Regions from separate parts of the Streptomyces sp. NPDC056161 genome, predicted to be linked through region 2. Evidence: riboswitches for the same ligand, from Rfam matches in the RefSeq annotation. Region 2 holds a riboswitch; each other region holds the start of a gene.
The links. A riboswitch is a leader RNA that binds a small molecule or an ion and turns the genes downstream of it on or off. The one in region 2 is predicted to bind S-adenosylmethionine.
Positions count from the first base shown of each region.

Region 1: linked by a shared signal. The riboswitch ahead of thrC (threonine synthase) and the one ahead of ACFC09_RS12710 (amino acid ABC transporter permease) in region 2 are both predicted to bind S-adenosylmethionine.
Region 3: linked by a shared signal. The riboswitch ahead of ACFC09_RS39230 (aminotransferase class V-fold PLP-dependent enzyme) and the one ahead of ACFC09_RS12710 (amino acid ABC transporter permease) in region 2 are both predicted to bind S-adenosylmethionine.

Region 1 covers NZ_JBHJUV010000030.1:54,348-58,155, forward strand. The annotation lists gene ACFC09_RS26265 (MoaD/ThiS family protein) at 181-456, opposite strand; gene thrC (threonine synthase) at 667-1,950, opposite strand; SAM riboswitch class I at 1,969-2,133, opposite strand; gene ACFC09_RS26275 (glucosyl-3-phosphoglycerate synthase) at 2,292-3,239, shown strand; gene ACFC09_RS26280 (trehalose-6-phosphate synthase) at 3,323-3,808, shown strand, end outside.
Region 2 covers NZ_JBHJUV010000011.1:70,587-74,394, reverse strand. The annotation lists gene ACFC09_RS12720 (transporter substrate-binding domain-containing protein) at 1-374, opposite strand, end outside; gene ACFC09_RS12715 (amino acid ABC transporter ATP-binding protein) at 558-1,364, opposite strand; gene ACFC09_RS12710 (amino acid ABC transporter permease) at 1,361-2,341, opposite strand; SAM riboswitch class IV at 2,697-2,806, opposite strand; gene ACFC09_RS12705 (glutathione S-transferase C-terminal domain-containing protein) at 2,885-3,769, opposite strand.
Region 3 covers NZ_JBHJUV010000066.1:26,439-30,246, forward strand. The annotation lists gene ACFC09_RS39220 (rhomboid family intramembrane serine protease) at 1-543, shown strand, start outside; gene ACFC09_RS39225 (Lrp/AsnC family transcriptional regulator) at 540-821, shown strand; gene ACFC09_RS39230 (aminotransferase class V-fold PLP-dependent enzyme) at 861-2,234, opposite strand; SAM riboswitch class IV at 2,418-2,534, opposite strand; gene ACFC09_RS39235 (hypothetical protein) at 2,618-2,791, opposite strand; gene ACFC09_RS39240 (PRC-barrel domain-containing protein) at 2,817-3,173, opposite strand; gene trpD (anthranilate phosphoribosyltransferase) at 3,328-3,808, opposite strand, start outside.

The sequences.
Region 1 (3,808 bases), on a different contig from region 2:
AGATTGGCGACTTCTTGCGGGGCGCGCGGAATGATTTCCAGGGACCGCGCCCCGGGCGTGGGGCTCGCGTTCCCCAACTCTACCGCGCTCAACCCCACTGAATTGCCCCCTCCGCTTCTCTCACGGAGGGGGCGATCCGATGAACAGTCGGTGACAGGCGTAACCGAAGGTAACGAGGGGTCAGCCGCCGGCCACGGCCGGGATGATGGAGACGCCCGCGCCCTCCGGGGTGACGGTCTGGAGGCCCTGCTCGAAGCGGACGTCGTCGTCGTTCACGTACACGTTGACGAAGCGGCGCAGTTGGCCCTGGTCGTCCAGGACCCGGGCGGCGATGCCCGTGTGGTTCTTCTCCAGGTCGGCGATCACCTCACCGAGGTTGGCGCCCTCGGCGCTCACCTCGGCCTGACCTCCGGTGTAGGTGCGCAGAATGGTGGGGATACGAACGGTGACGCTCATGCGGTGTGACCTCCGGTCGGGTGCACAGGTGGTGCGGCGGGGAAGGGGAGTGACGGGCTCCGCCGGCTCGCGGCGCGCATACGACCTCGGATGCGGCCTCGGACGCGGACTCGGTCAGGACCGGCCGACGGCGCGCCGCCGTTCATGCGGAACCGCCAGTCATGCGGAACCGCCGGTCATACGGAGCCGCCGGTCATGCGGAGCCGCCGGTCATGCGAGGCCGGCCGCTCGGAAGGAGTCCAGGTTCGGACGGATGGTGGCGGTCAGGCCGGTGCCGGCCACCGCGTCGAGGGTCTTGAGGCCGTCGCCGGTGTTGAGGACGACCGTGGTGAGCGCGGGGTCGAGGACGCCGTTCTCGATCAGCTTCTTCGCCACGCCGACGGTCACCCCGCCGGCCGTCTCCGCGAAGATGCCCTCGGTCTGCGCCAGCAGCTTGATCGCGTCGACGATCTGCTCGTCCGTGACGTCCTCCACGGCGCCGCCGGTGCGGCGCGCGATGTCGAGGACGTAGGGGCCGTCGGCCGGGTTGCCGATCGCCAGGGACTTGGCGATGGTGTTCGGCTTCTGCGGCCGGACCACCTCGTGTCCGGCCTTGAACGCGGCCGACACCGGCGAGCAGCCCTCGGCCTGCGCGCCGAAGATCTTGTAGGGCCGGTCCTCGACGAGACCCAGCGCGATCAGCTCCTTCAGACCCTTGTCGATCTTGGTGAGCTGGGAGCCGGAGGCGATCGGGACGACGATCTGGTCGGGCAGCCGCCAGCCGAGCTGCTCGCAGATCTCGTACGCCAGGGTCTTGGAGCCCTCCGCGTAGTACGGCCGCAGGTTGACGTTGACGAAGCCCCAGCCCTCGCCGGCCGGGTCGCCGATCAGCTCGGAGCAGAAACGGTTCACGTCGTCGTAGGTGCCCTCGATGCCGACGAGGTCACCGCCGTAGACCGCGGCCATGACGACCTTGCCCTGCTCCAGGTCGTGCGGGATGAACACGCAGGAGCGCAGGCCCGCGCGGGCGGCGGCGGCGCCGACGGCTCCGGCCAGGTTGCCGGTCGAGGAGCAGGAGAGGGTGGTGAAGCCGAAGGCGCGCGCCGCCTCCAGCGCCTGGGCGACCACCCGGTCCTTGAAGGAGTGGGTCGGGTTGCCGGAGTCGTCCTTGACGTACAGGCCGCCGGTGACGCCCAGCTCGCGGGCCAGGTTGTCGGCCTGGACCAGCTTGGTCCAGCCGGGGTTCAGATTCGGCTTCTCGGCCACGTCCGCGGGGACGGGCAGCAGCGGCGCGTAGCGCCAGATGTTCGCGGGTCCCGCCTCGATCGTGCGGCGCAGTTCCTCGGTGTCGTACGCCGAGTAGTCGTACGCGATCTCCAGCGGGCCGAAACACTCCTCGCAGGCGAACACCGGGCCGAGCGGTACCCGGTGACCGCATTCGCGGCAGCTCAGGGCAGCGGCGGGGCCGAGGTCGACGGTCGGGTTCGTGGTGCTTGCAACGGTCTGCACAGCCATGTGAGGCGAGGCCCTTTCTCCTCATCTTCCCCACGACGCATCTCGCCGTGAGACGGAATTGGCACCTTCCCGAGCCGGGAGCCTCGCGAGAACGATCGGATTGCGCTGCGATCAGTACGAGTACCGACTGGAGGGTTGCCGGGGCTTCATCGGGCCGTGTCCCTCTGCCCCTCTGGATGAGCTGTATGCGGTTGTGTACACCGATGACCCCCGACATGCGATGGTCATCCGCGTTGTTCAAGACTGTAACCGAAGGCCAGGACAGTTGAGATAGTCGTCCGAACCGCGAGATGGGTCACACACGCACCTGGTGTGATCACGACAGTGAGGAGCCGCCGACCGTGCTGGAAGAAGTGGAACGCTGGCTGGCCACCCGCTCCTGGTCCGTGACCGATCGACCGCTGCACAAGATACTCGCCGCGAAACAACGCACCGGCCTGTCGGTCTCCGTGGTCCTGCCCGCGCTCGACGAGGAGGCGACGGTCGGCGCCATCGTCGCCGCCGTCCGGCACGACCTCATGCTGCGGGAGGTGCCGCTGGTCGACGAGATCGTCGTCGTCGACTCGGGATCCACCGACCGCACCTCCGAGGTGGCCGCCGCGGCGGGCGCCCGGGTGGTGCACCGCGACGACATCCTGCCCCGGCTGCCCACCGTCCCCGGCAAGGGCGAGGTGCTGTGGCGCTCGCTGCTGGTCACCAGCGGGGACATCGTCTGCTTCGTCGACGCCGACCTGCGGGACTTCTCCTCCGACTTCGTCACCGGGATCGTCGGCCCGCTGCTCACCGAGCCGGACGTCGACCTGGTCAAGGCCATGTATGACCGCCCGCTGGCCGGCGCGGCCGGGCAGGGCGGCCGGGTCACCGAGCTGATGGCCCGCCCGCTGCTCAACATGCACTGGCCGCAGCTGGCCGGTTTCGTGCAGCCGCTCGGCGGCGAGTACGCGGCTCGCCGCTCGCTGCTGGAACAGCTGCCGTTCCCGGTCGGGTACGGCGTCGAGCTGGGCATGCTGGTCGACGCCCTGCACCTGGTGGGCCTGGACGCGCTCGCCCAGGTCGACGTGGGTGTGCGCAAACACCGGCACCAGGACGGGCAGGCGCTCGGCCGGATGGCCGCGGCGATCTACCGCACCGCCCAGCTGCGACTGGCCCGCGGACACCTGGTACGGCCGCGCCTCACCCAGTTCGAGCGGGGCGAGGACGGTTTCGAGCCGCACACCCACGCGGTGGACACCGAGGAACGGCCGCCCATGGTGGAGATCGCCGAGTACGCGCGGCGCCAGGTCGCGTGAGCAAGAGAAACTGGCCGTATACGACCGCTGACTGGCCGCAACCGTACGTTTGAGCGTTTCCGGGCCGGGCTAGGTTGAGGCGTATGGCTTCCACGCAGGGTGCTGCCCAGGTGCTGGTCGCGTCCAACCGCGGCCCGGTCTCGTACGGCGTCCGGGAGGACGGCTCGCTGGCCGCCAGGCGGGGCGGCGGCGGGCTGGTCTCCGGGCTGTCGGCGATCGGGCCCGAGGCGGGCGCGCTGTGGGTGTGCTCGGCGCTGTCCGACGGCGACCGGGAGGCGGTGCGGCGCGGTGTGGGCGAGGACGGTGTGCGGATGCTCGCGGTCCCGGCCGACGTGCACGCGGACGCGTACAACGGCATCGCGAACTCGGTCCTCTGGTTCGTCCACCACATGCTGTACCAGACCCCGCTGGAGCCCGTCTTCGACGCGGAGTTCCGCCGCCAGTGGGCGTCGTACGAGACCTACAACCGGGCGTTCGCGGAGGCGCTGGCCGAGGAGGCGGCCGAGGGCGCCGCGGTGCTGGTGCAGGACTACCACCTGTGCCTGGTGCCGGGCATGCTGCGCGAGAAG
Region 2 (3,808 bases):
GGTTCGAGGCCGAGGACGGCGGCCACCAGTCGGGCGAGGTCGACCTCGCAGCCGGTGAGCGTCTTCTGGTCGCTGCCCACATAGCCGAGCGGCGCGGAACCGGCGGGCAGGGTGCCGGACGCGATCACCAGCTTGCCGGTCTTCTTGAGGGCGGCGGGCAGCTGCGCGCTGATGGACTTCACCTCGGAGACCTTCAAGGTGGTCTCCTTGGCCGCGCCGTTGGACAGCAGACCTATGGTGACCGAGCCCGCGGGGTCGGTGGTGGCGGCCTCGCTGTCGCCCCCGCAGGCGGCGAGGACCGGGGCGAGGGTGGCGGCGGCCGCCGCCGCGGTGACGCCGCGTATCAGGCCGCGTCGGGAGAGCTGGGTGGGCATGGCTGTCCTTCGTCGCTGGGTGAGGGTGAGGGGTGAGGGTGAGGGTGAGGGTGAGGGTGAGGGTGAGGGGTGAGGGGTGAGGGGTGAGGGGGGAAGCCGGCGCGGACCTGCGGTGGTGCGTGCCGGTGGCAGGGGGTGGTGCCGGGTGGTACGAGGGCGGTGCCGACGCCGGTCCGGCGGCGGTCACAGGACCTTGCTCAGGAAGTCCCTGGTGCGCTCGTGCCGGGGTCGGTCCAGGATGTCGGCGGGCGGGCCCTGTTCGACGATCCGGCCGCTGTCGATGAAGACGATCCGGTCGGCGACCTCGCGGGCGAAGCCGATCTCGTGGGTGACGATGACGAGGGTGGTGCCGCTGGTCGCGAGGTCCTTGATGACGGAGAGCACCTCGCCGACGAGTTCCGGGTCGAGCGCCGACGTCGGTTCGTCGAACAGGATGATGCCGGGGCGCAGCGCGAGGGCACGGGCGATGGCGACGCGCTGCTGCTGGCCGCCGGACAACTGCCGCGGGTAGGCGCCCGTCCGGTCGCCGAGTCCGACCCGGCCGAGCAGGTCGCGGGCCAGCTCCTGGGCCTTGGACCTGGACAGCCGCCCGGTGGCCACGGGGGCGGCGGCGACGTTGTCGAGCACGGTCAGGTGCGGGAAGAGGTTGAAGTTCTGGAAGACGAAGCCGATCCGGCCGCGCTGGGCCAGGATGGCCCGTTCGCTCAGTTCCTTGAGCCGGTCCCCGCTGCGTCGGACGCCGATCAGTTCGCCGCCGACGCTGACGTGTCCGATCTCGGGTTTCTCCAGGTGGTTGATCACCCTCAGCAGCGTGGACTTGCCGGATCCGGACGGGCCGATTATGACGGTGACCTCGCCGGGACGCACGGTCAGGTCGATGCCGTCGAGGACGCGATGGGCGCCGTACCACTTGTGCACGTTGTGCACCTCCAGGGCGACGGGGGCCTGGGCCTGCCCGGTGGGCGTGACGGCGGACGTGGCGGCGGTCATACGGCGGCCTCCCGGCGCAGTCGGGCACGCAGTGCGGTGAGCCCGGAGCGGGCCCGTTGCAGGGGGGTCGGCGGCAGGGTCCGGGTGGCGCCCCGGGCGAAGTGCCGCTCGACGTAGAACTGGACGACGGACACCGCGCTGGTGAGGATCAGGTACCAGACGGTGGCCACCAGCAGCAGCGGCACGATGTCGCCGGGATAGGTGCTGCCCATGGTCTGGACCGAGCCGAACAGGTCGAGCAGCGACACGTAGAACACCAGGGACGTGCTCTTGACCAGGCCGATGAGCTGGTTGACGTAGTTCGGCGTGATGGACCTGAGGGCCTGCGGGAACACGATCCGGGTGAACTGGTAGCCCTTCGGCAGGCCGAGCGCGGCGGCGGCCTCGTGCTGGCCCTGGTCGACGGAGAGGATGCCGCCGCGGACCACCTCCGCCGCGTACGCCGCCTCGTTGAGGCTGAGGCCGACCACGGCCACCACCATGTCGGTGGCCAGCTTCGACTCGTCGAAGCTGACGAAGGAGGGACCGAAGGGGACGCCGAGACCCACCGTCCGGTACAGGGCCGAGAAGTTGTAGAGGAAGATCAGTACGACGATCAGCGGCACGGACCGGAACAGCCAGGTGTACGTCCAGCTGACGGCGCGCAGCACGGGGCTGCCGGAGAGCCGGCCGAGCGCCAGCAGGATGCCACCGAGCAGGCCCAGCACGGCGCTGAACGCGGTGACTTCGAGGGTGATGAGGAGCCCGTCGAGGATGCTGGGCCGAAGGAACCAGTAGCGGAAGCGGTCCCATTGGTAGAAGGGATTCGTGGCCAGTCCGTGCGCGATCTGCGCCACGAGCACCAGCACGACGGCCGAGGCGATCCACCGGCCGGGCCTGCGCAGCGGTACGACTCGCTGCGCGGACAGGGGTTTTGACGGTGTGTCGGCTGACGGCGGCGCGGTGACGGACACGGCGCCGCCCGGGGGTTCGGACATGACGGGCTCCGGCGGGTTCGGACACCCCCGGGGGCGGAGCCGGATCGGCATGGCCACGGCGACGGCACTACGGCGCGGCGCGGCACACGGAACGGCACGGGAACCGGGAGCTGGGCGGGCGGGGGCACACCACTGGGTGGGCGGGCGCGGGGATCGCGGGGGCTGGAAGTGCTGTCAGCCCCGGCAGCGGGCACGGCCCGGCGCGGTACACAGTGCGCTGTTCACGCGGAGCAGATCGACCGTCCGGTCGGCGACGAGCAGCCCGGCGTACGGATGTACGCAGCTCTGGGGGCGGCCGAGGGCCGTCCGGGGAGCTGCGTACATGTCCGTCACTCGCATTTCTGGCCGCTGCGGGCCCTCGCGCTTACCGAAACGTCATCCGGTCCGGTCCTCACCTGGGGCACCCCACCGCGGTGCGAGGGTTGCCGGTCAGCAAGCCAGGGCTTGTCGCTGACGCTCATGACCGTTCTGAGCGGTAAGTAAGACAGTCCGCCGGGTTTATGTCAACGTCCGTCCGCGGACTGGACCGGCCGCCGGCCCCGCTCACCTGTGCCGGGAGCCGGGGGCGGCGGCCGTGTGGTGCGCCCAGTCCAGGATCTGGACGGCCGAGCCGGCCGCTTCGAGACCCGCGCAACGGGCGTGGTGGCGGCGGGCGATGCCGTCCAGGTCGAGGTGGGCGCCGAAGGCCGGCCGGGCGGCGAGGCGCCTGGCGTGCGCCCACAGCGCCGGGTGGCCGGCCACCCGGTGCACCGCGGCGGCGTCGAGGTGGTGGCGGTGCACGGTGTCGAGTTGGACCAGGGCGACCCACAACTCGACGTCGGCGGCGGTGAGTCCGTCGCCGACCAGGAACTCCCGCCCGGTCAGGCGCCGTTCCAGGCGGGCCAGGGTGTCGGTCAGGACGTCGAGCGCGGCGGCCCGTTCGGCCGGTTCGGCGCCGACCCGGCCCGCGCGCTGTGCGGCCGCCTCGATGCCCTGCGCGCACAGCCGTTCCACCTCCTCGATCTCGGTCTCGGCGCCGCTCGGGTAGAGCCGGGCGCGCCCGTCGCCGAAGCACCGGTCGAGGTCGCGCAGGATGTCGGGGGCGTGGCTGCTGACGATCCGCCCGGACCAGTCGTCGCTGAGCACCGGCGCCAGGGCCGGTCCGGCGTAGCGGTGCGCGCTGGCCTCGTACAGCGGGCGCAGCGCCGAGTGGCCGCCGCCGGGACAGTCGGGGACGGCGGTGAGGAAGGTGATGGGACAGATGTCGTCCAGGGCGAGGAGGCTGTGCCCCACCGCGATCCGCAGGCCGTCCGGGCAGGCGGTGGTGAGGTGGAGCCGGTAACGGCGTGGCACGGCGTAGTGGCCGCTGTGGGCGTCCCGGCCGATCCTGCCCCGGAAGCGGGCCGACCGCTGGGCGGACGGGACGGCGGCGAGTGGCGTGCTGGACACGGACATGTGTCTCCCCGGGTGCGGGCGCGCGGCGTACCG
Region 3 (3,808 bases), on a different contig from region 2:
CCCACGGACCTGTTCGCCGGCCCGGTCGGTGACGCCCTCACCCCCGCCACGGCCCTGTTCGTGCACGGCAGCTGGGTGCATCTGCTCGGCAACATGCTGTTCCTCTACGTCTTCGGAGTGATGACCGAGGAACGGATGGGCCGCGTCCAGTTCACCCTGTTCTACGTCGGCTGCGGATATCTGGCGCTGATCGGCTACGCCGCCGCCAACGCCGCCTCCCAGCAGTCCCTGGTCGGCGCCTCCGGGGCGATCTCCGCGGTCCTGGGAGCTTTCCTGTACCTGTTCCCCGGCGCCCGTGTCACCAGTCTGCTCCCTTTCCTGTTCTTCCTCCCGCTGCGCTTTCCCGCCTGGGTCGTCCTGCCCTTCTGGGCGGCCCTGCAATGGGCGGCGGCCCGGCAGGCCACCGAGGGGCCCGGGGTGGCCTATCTGGCCCATTTGGTGGGCTTCTCGCTGGGCTTCGTCTTCGCCTGGGTGCGGTTCGGGCGTGCGGCTAGAGTGAAGGCCGCCCCAGCTCCGGCTCCCGAGGGAGAGAACCAGCCGTGATCACCGCGATCGTGCTCATCAAGACCAGCGTGGACCGGATCCCCGAGATCGCCGAGCAGATCGCCGGGCTGGACAGCGTCAGCGAGGTCTTCTCGGTCACCGGCACCTACGACCTGATCGCCATGGTCCGGGTCGGGCAGCACGAGGACCTCGCCGAGGTCATCCCCGGCCGCATCAGCAAGATCCAGGGCGTGCAGGCCACGGACACCCACGTCGCCTTCCGTACGTACTCCCAGCACGACCTGGAAGCGGCCTTCGCCATCGGACTGGACAGCTGACCGGCCCCGAGGGGCCGGTCAGCGGGTTCCGGGAGCCGGTCAGGACGCCGGGACGCAGCGGCCGTCCACGGTGCGGTACTGCCACTTCGCGCCGTCGCGGACCAACTCCCTGACGGCGGTCACGAACCGCTCCACGTGCTCGTCCGGCGTACCCGCGCCGAAGCTGACGCGCACGGCGTTGAGGGACTTCTCGCCCGGTGCCGCCTCGGGGGCACCGCACTCGCCCTGGGACTGCGGATCGGTGCCCAGCAGGGTGCGGACGAGGGGGTGGGCGCAGAACAGCCCGTCGCGGACGCCGATGCCGTACTCGGCGGAGAGCGCCGCGGCGAAGTGGGAGCTGTTCCAGCCCTCGACCACGAAGGAGAGCACGCCCACCCTGGGGGCGTCGTCGCCGAACAGGGACAGCACCCTGACCTCGGGGACCTCGGCGAGACCCGCGCGGACCGTGTCGATCAGGTGCCGCTCACGGGCGACCAGGGTGTCGAAGCCGGCCTCGGTGAGCGCCTTGCAGGCGGAGGCGACGGCGTAGGCGCCGATCACGTTCGGCGAGCCGGCCTCGTGGCGGGCGGCCGTCTCGTGCCACTCCACGGCCACGCCCCCGTCCGCCCGCCGGGTGACCGTACGGCTTGCCCCGCCGCCCGCGAGGTACGGCTCCGCCGCGCGCAGCCAGTCGGCGCGGCCGGCCAGCACGCCGGCGCCGAAGGGGGCGTACAGCTTGTGCCCGGAGAAGGCGACCCAGTCGACGTCGAGGTCGCGCACCGACACCGGGTGGTGCGGGGCGAGCTGGGCGGCGTCCAGGACGATCCGGGCGCCGTGCTCATGGGCGGCGGCGGCCAGCTCGCGCACCGGCCACAGCTCACCGGTGACGTTGGAGGCGCCGGTGACGCAGACCAGGGCCGGGGCCTGCGGGTCACGCTCGCCCAGCGCCCGCCGGAGGGTCGCGACGGCCTGTGCCGGGGTGTCGGGCGCGTCGAGATAGCTGACCCGGGCGTTCTTCCAGGGCAGCAGGGAGGCGTGGTGCTCGGTCTCGAAGACGAAGACCTGGCAGTCGGCCGGGACCACGGCGGCGAGGAGGTTGAGCGAGTCGGTGGTGGAGCGGGTGAAGATCACCTGGTCGTCGGCGCGGCAGTCCAGGAACCCGGCGACGGTCGCGCGGGCGTTCTCGAACAGGTCGGTGGACAGCTGCGAGAGGTAGCCGGCGCCGCGGTGCACGCTGCCGTAGTAGGGGGCGTACGCGGCGACGTCGTCCCAGACGCGCTGGAGGGCGGGGGCGCTGGCCGCGTAGTCGAGCGCGGCGTAGGTGACCTCGCCGCCGGTGACGAGCGGGACGGTGACGTCGCGGCCCAGCACGGGCAGCGGGGCGCACACGGACGGGGCGGAGGCAGCGGTGGAGACGGACGTGGAGACGGACATGGCACAACTCCCGTGAAGGCAGGCGGAATTCACCGCGCGAGCACCAGTACGCACCGGTACGACGGGTGCGGCTCAGCGCGGGAAGGAAAAAAGGGGGTGCGGAGGCGGGGCTCTGCGGCCCTATCGCATTCGCTTGCTCACGGGTGGCTCCCTCGGCGTCCAGGACCCCTGGATTCCACGAGGGGTCCGCGCTTGCCGCAGACCTCGCTGCCTACGGCCTGGTCTTCACCCGGGGCACCCCGCCACGGACGGAGGGTTGCCGGACAGTCGGCCGGGGCCGAATGACTGTCACTCATGACCTGGACGGAAAAATACGCGGGTGATCGATCGCCCGCAACTCGTGTCCGGATGACGGGACGCACACACGCGTGGGCGCGGCCCCGTCAGCGGACGAGGCGCCGGTGCGATCGCCGCGCCCAGCGCGCGCCGACCAGCAGGAGGTCGGCCACGAAGACCACCACGCCGATGACCAGAAGATAGGTCAGTCCCTGCACCACCGTGCCGACCAGTCCCAGGACGACCGCCACGAGGATCAGGAACAGGAAGAACGCCAACACGGGCGGCCACCTCCTCGGTTCGGCCTCAGCGGCGCGCGAGGCGGCGCCCGCGGTCGGCGCCGGGCTCGTAGGGCCGGTCGTAGTGCTTGAAGATCTCTTCCTCGCGGGCCGCCGGCAGGACGCCGTCCGTGCCGATCGACGGCGCCTTCCTCACCTGCCCCTTCGTGTACGCCACCCGCACGTATCCGGGTCCTACGGTCGCCTCGTCGACAGGGACGAAGACGAGTCGCTGCCGAGTGGGCAGCCCGGTACGGACGGTGGCCACGGACGGCGCGTCGGTGGTGGTGTCCACGTAGACCCCTTCCAGAGCACCGATCTTGCGGCCCTCGGGGTCGATCACGTCACGGTTGCGCCACTCGCGGATATCGGCTGGATGGATCATGCCTGGCTCCTTGCGGCCCGCCGGGGACTCTCCTGTGCCCCACTGTACTATGACCAGTTTGACCTGGTATTTCCCGTGAGCCGTCCGGGTGCTGGTGCCGTGACCGGAAGGGTCTGCCGGGTCCGTGGCCGGAAAGGTTTGCCGGGTCGCGGCCCTAGGCGTGACTGGCGCTCACCCAGCGGTCCAGGGAGTGCCTGGCCGCGCCCGAGTCGATCGACTCCGCGGCCTTGGCCATGGCGGCGCGGATCTGCTCCACCAACGGCCCGTCCCCCGGCTCCAGGGCCACCAGGGCCGCCGCCGAGTTCAGCAGGACGGCATCCCGTACCGGACCCGGCTCGCCGTCCAGCAGGCGGCGGGCCACCGCCGCGTTGTAGGCGGGGTCGGCGCCGCGCAGGGCCTCCACCGGCACCAGGTCCAGACCGACGTCCCGCGGGTCGAAGACCTGCTCGGTCACCTTGCCGTCACGCACCACCCACACCCGTGAGGTGGCGGTGGTCGTCAGTTCGTCGAGGCCGTCGTCCCCCCGGAAGACCAGTGCGGACGAGCCGCGCTCGGCCAGCACGCCGGCGATGAGCCCGGCCATCCGGGTGTCGAAGCAGCCGATCGCCGAGGCACCGACCCGGGCCGGGTTGGTC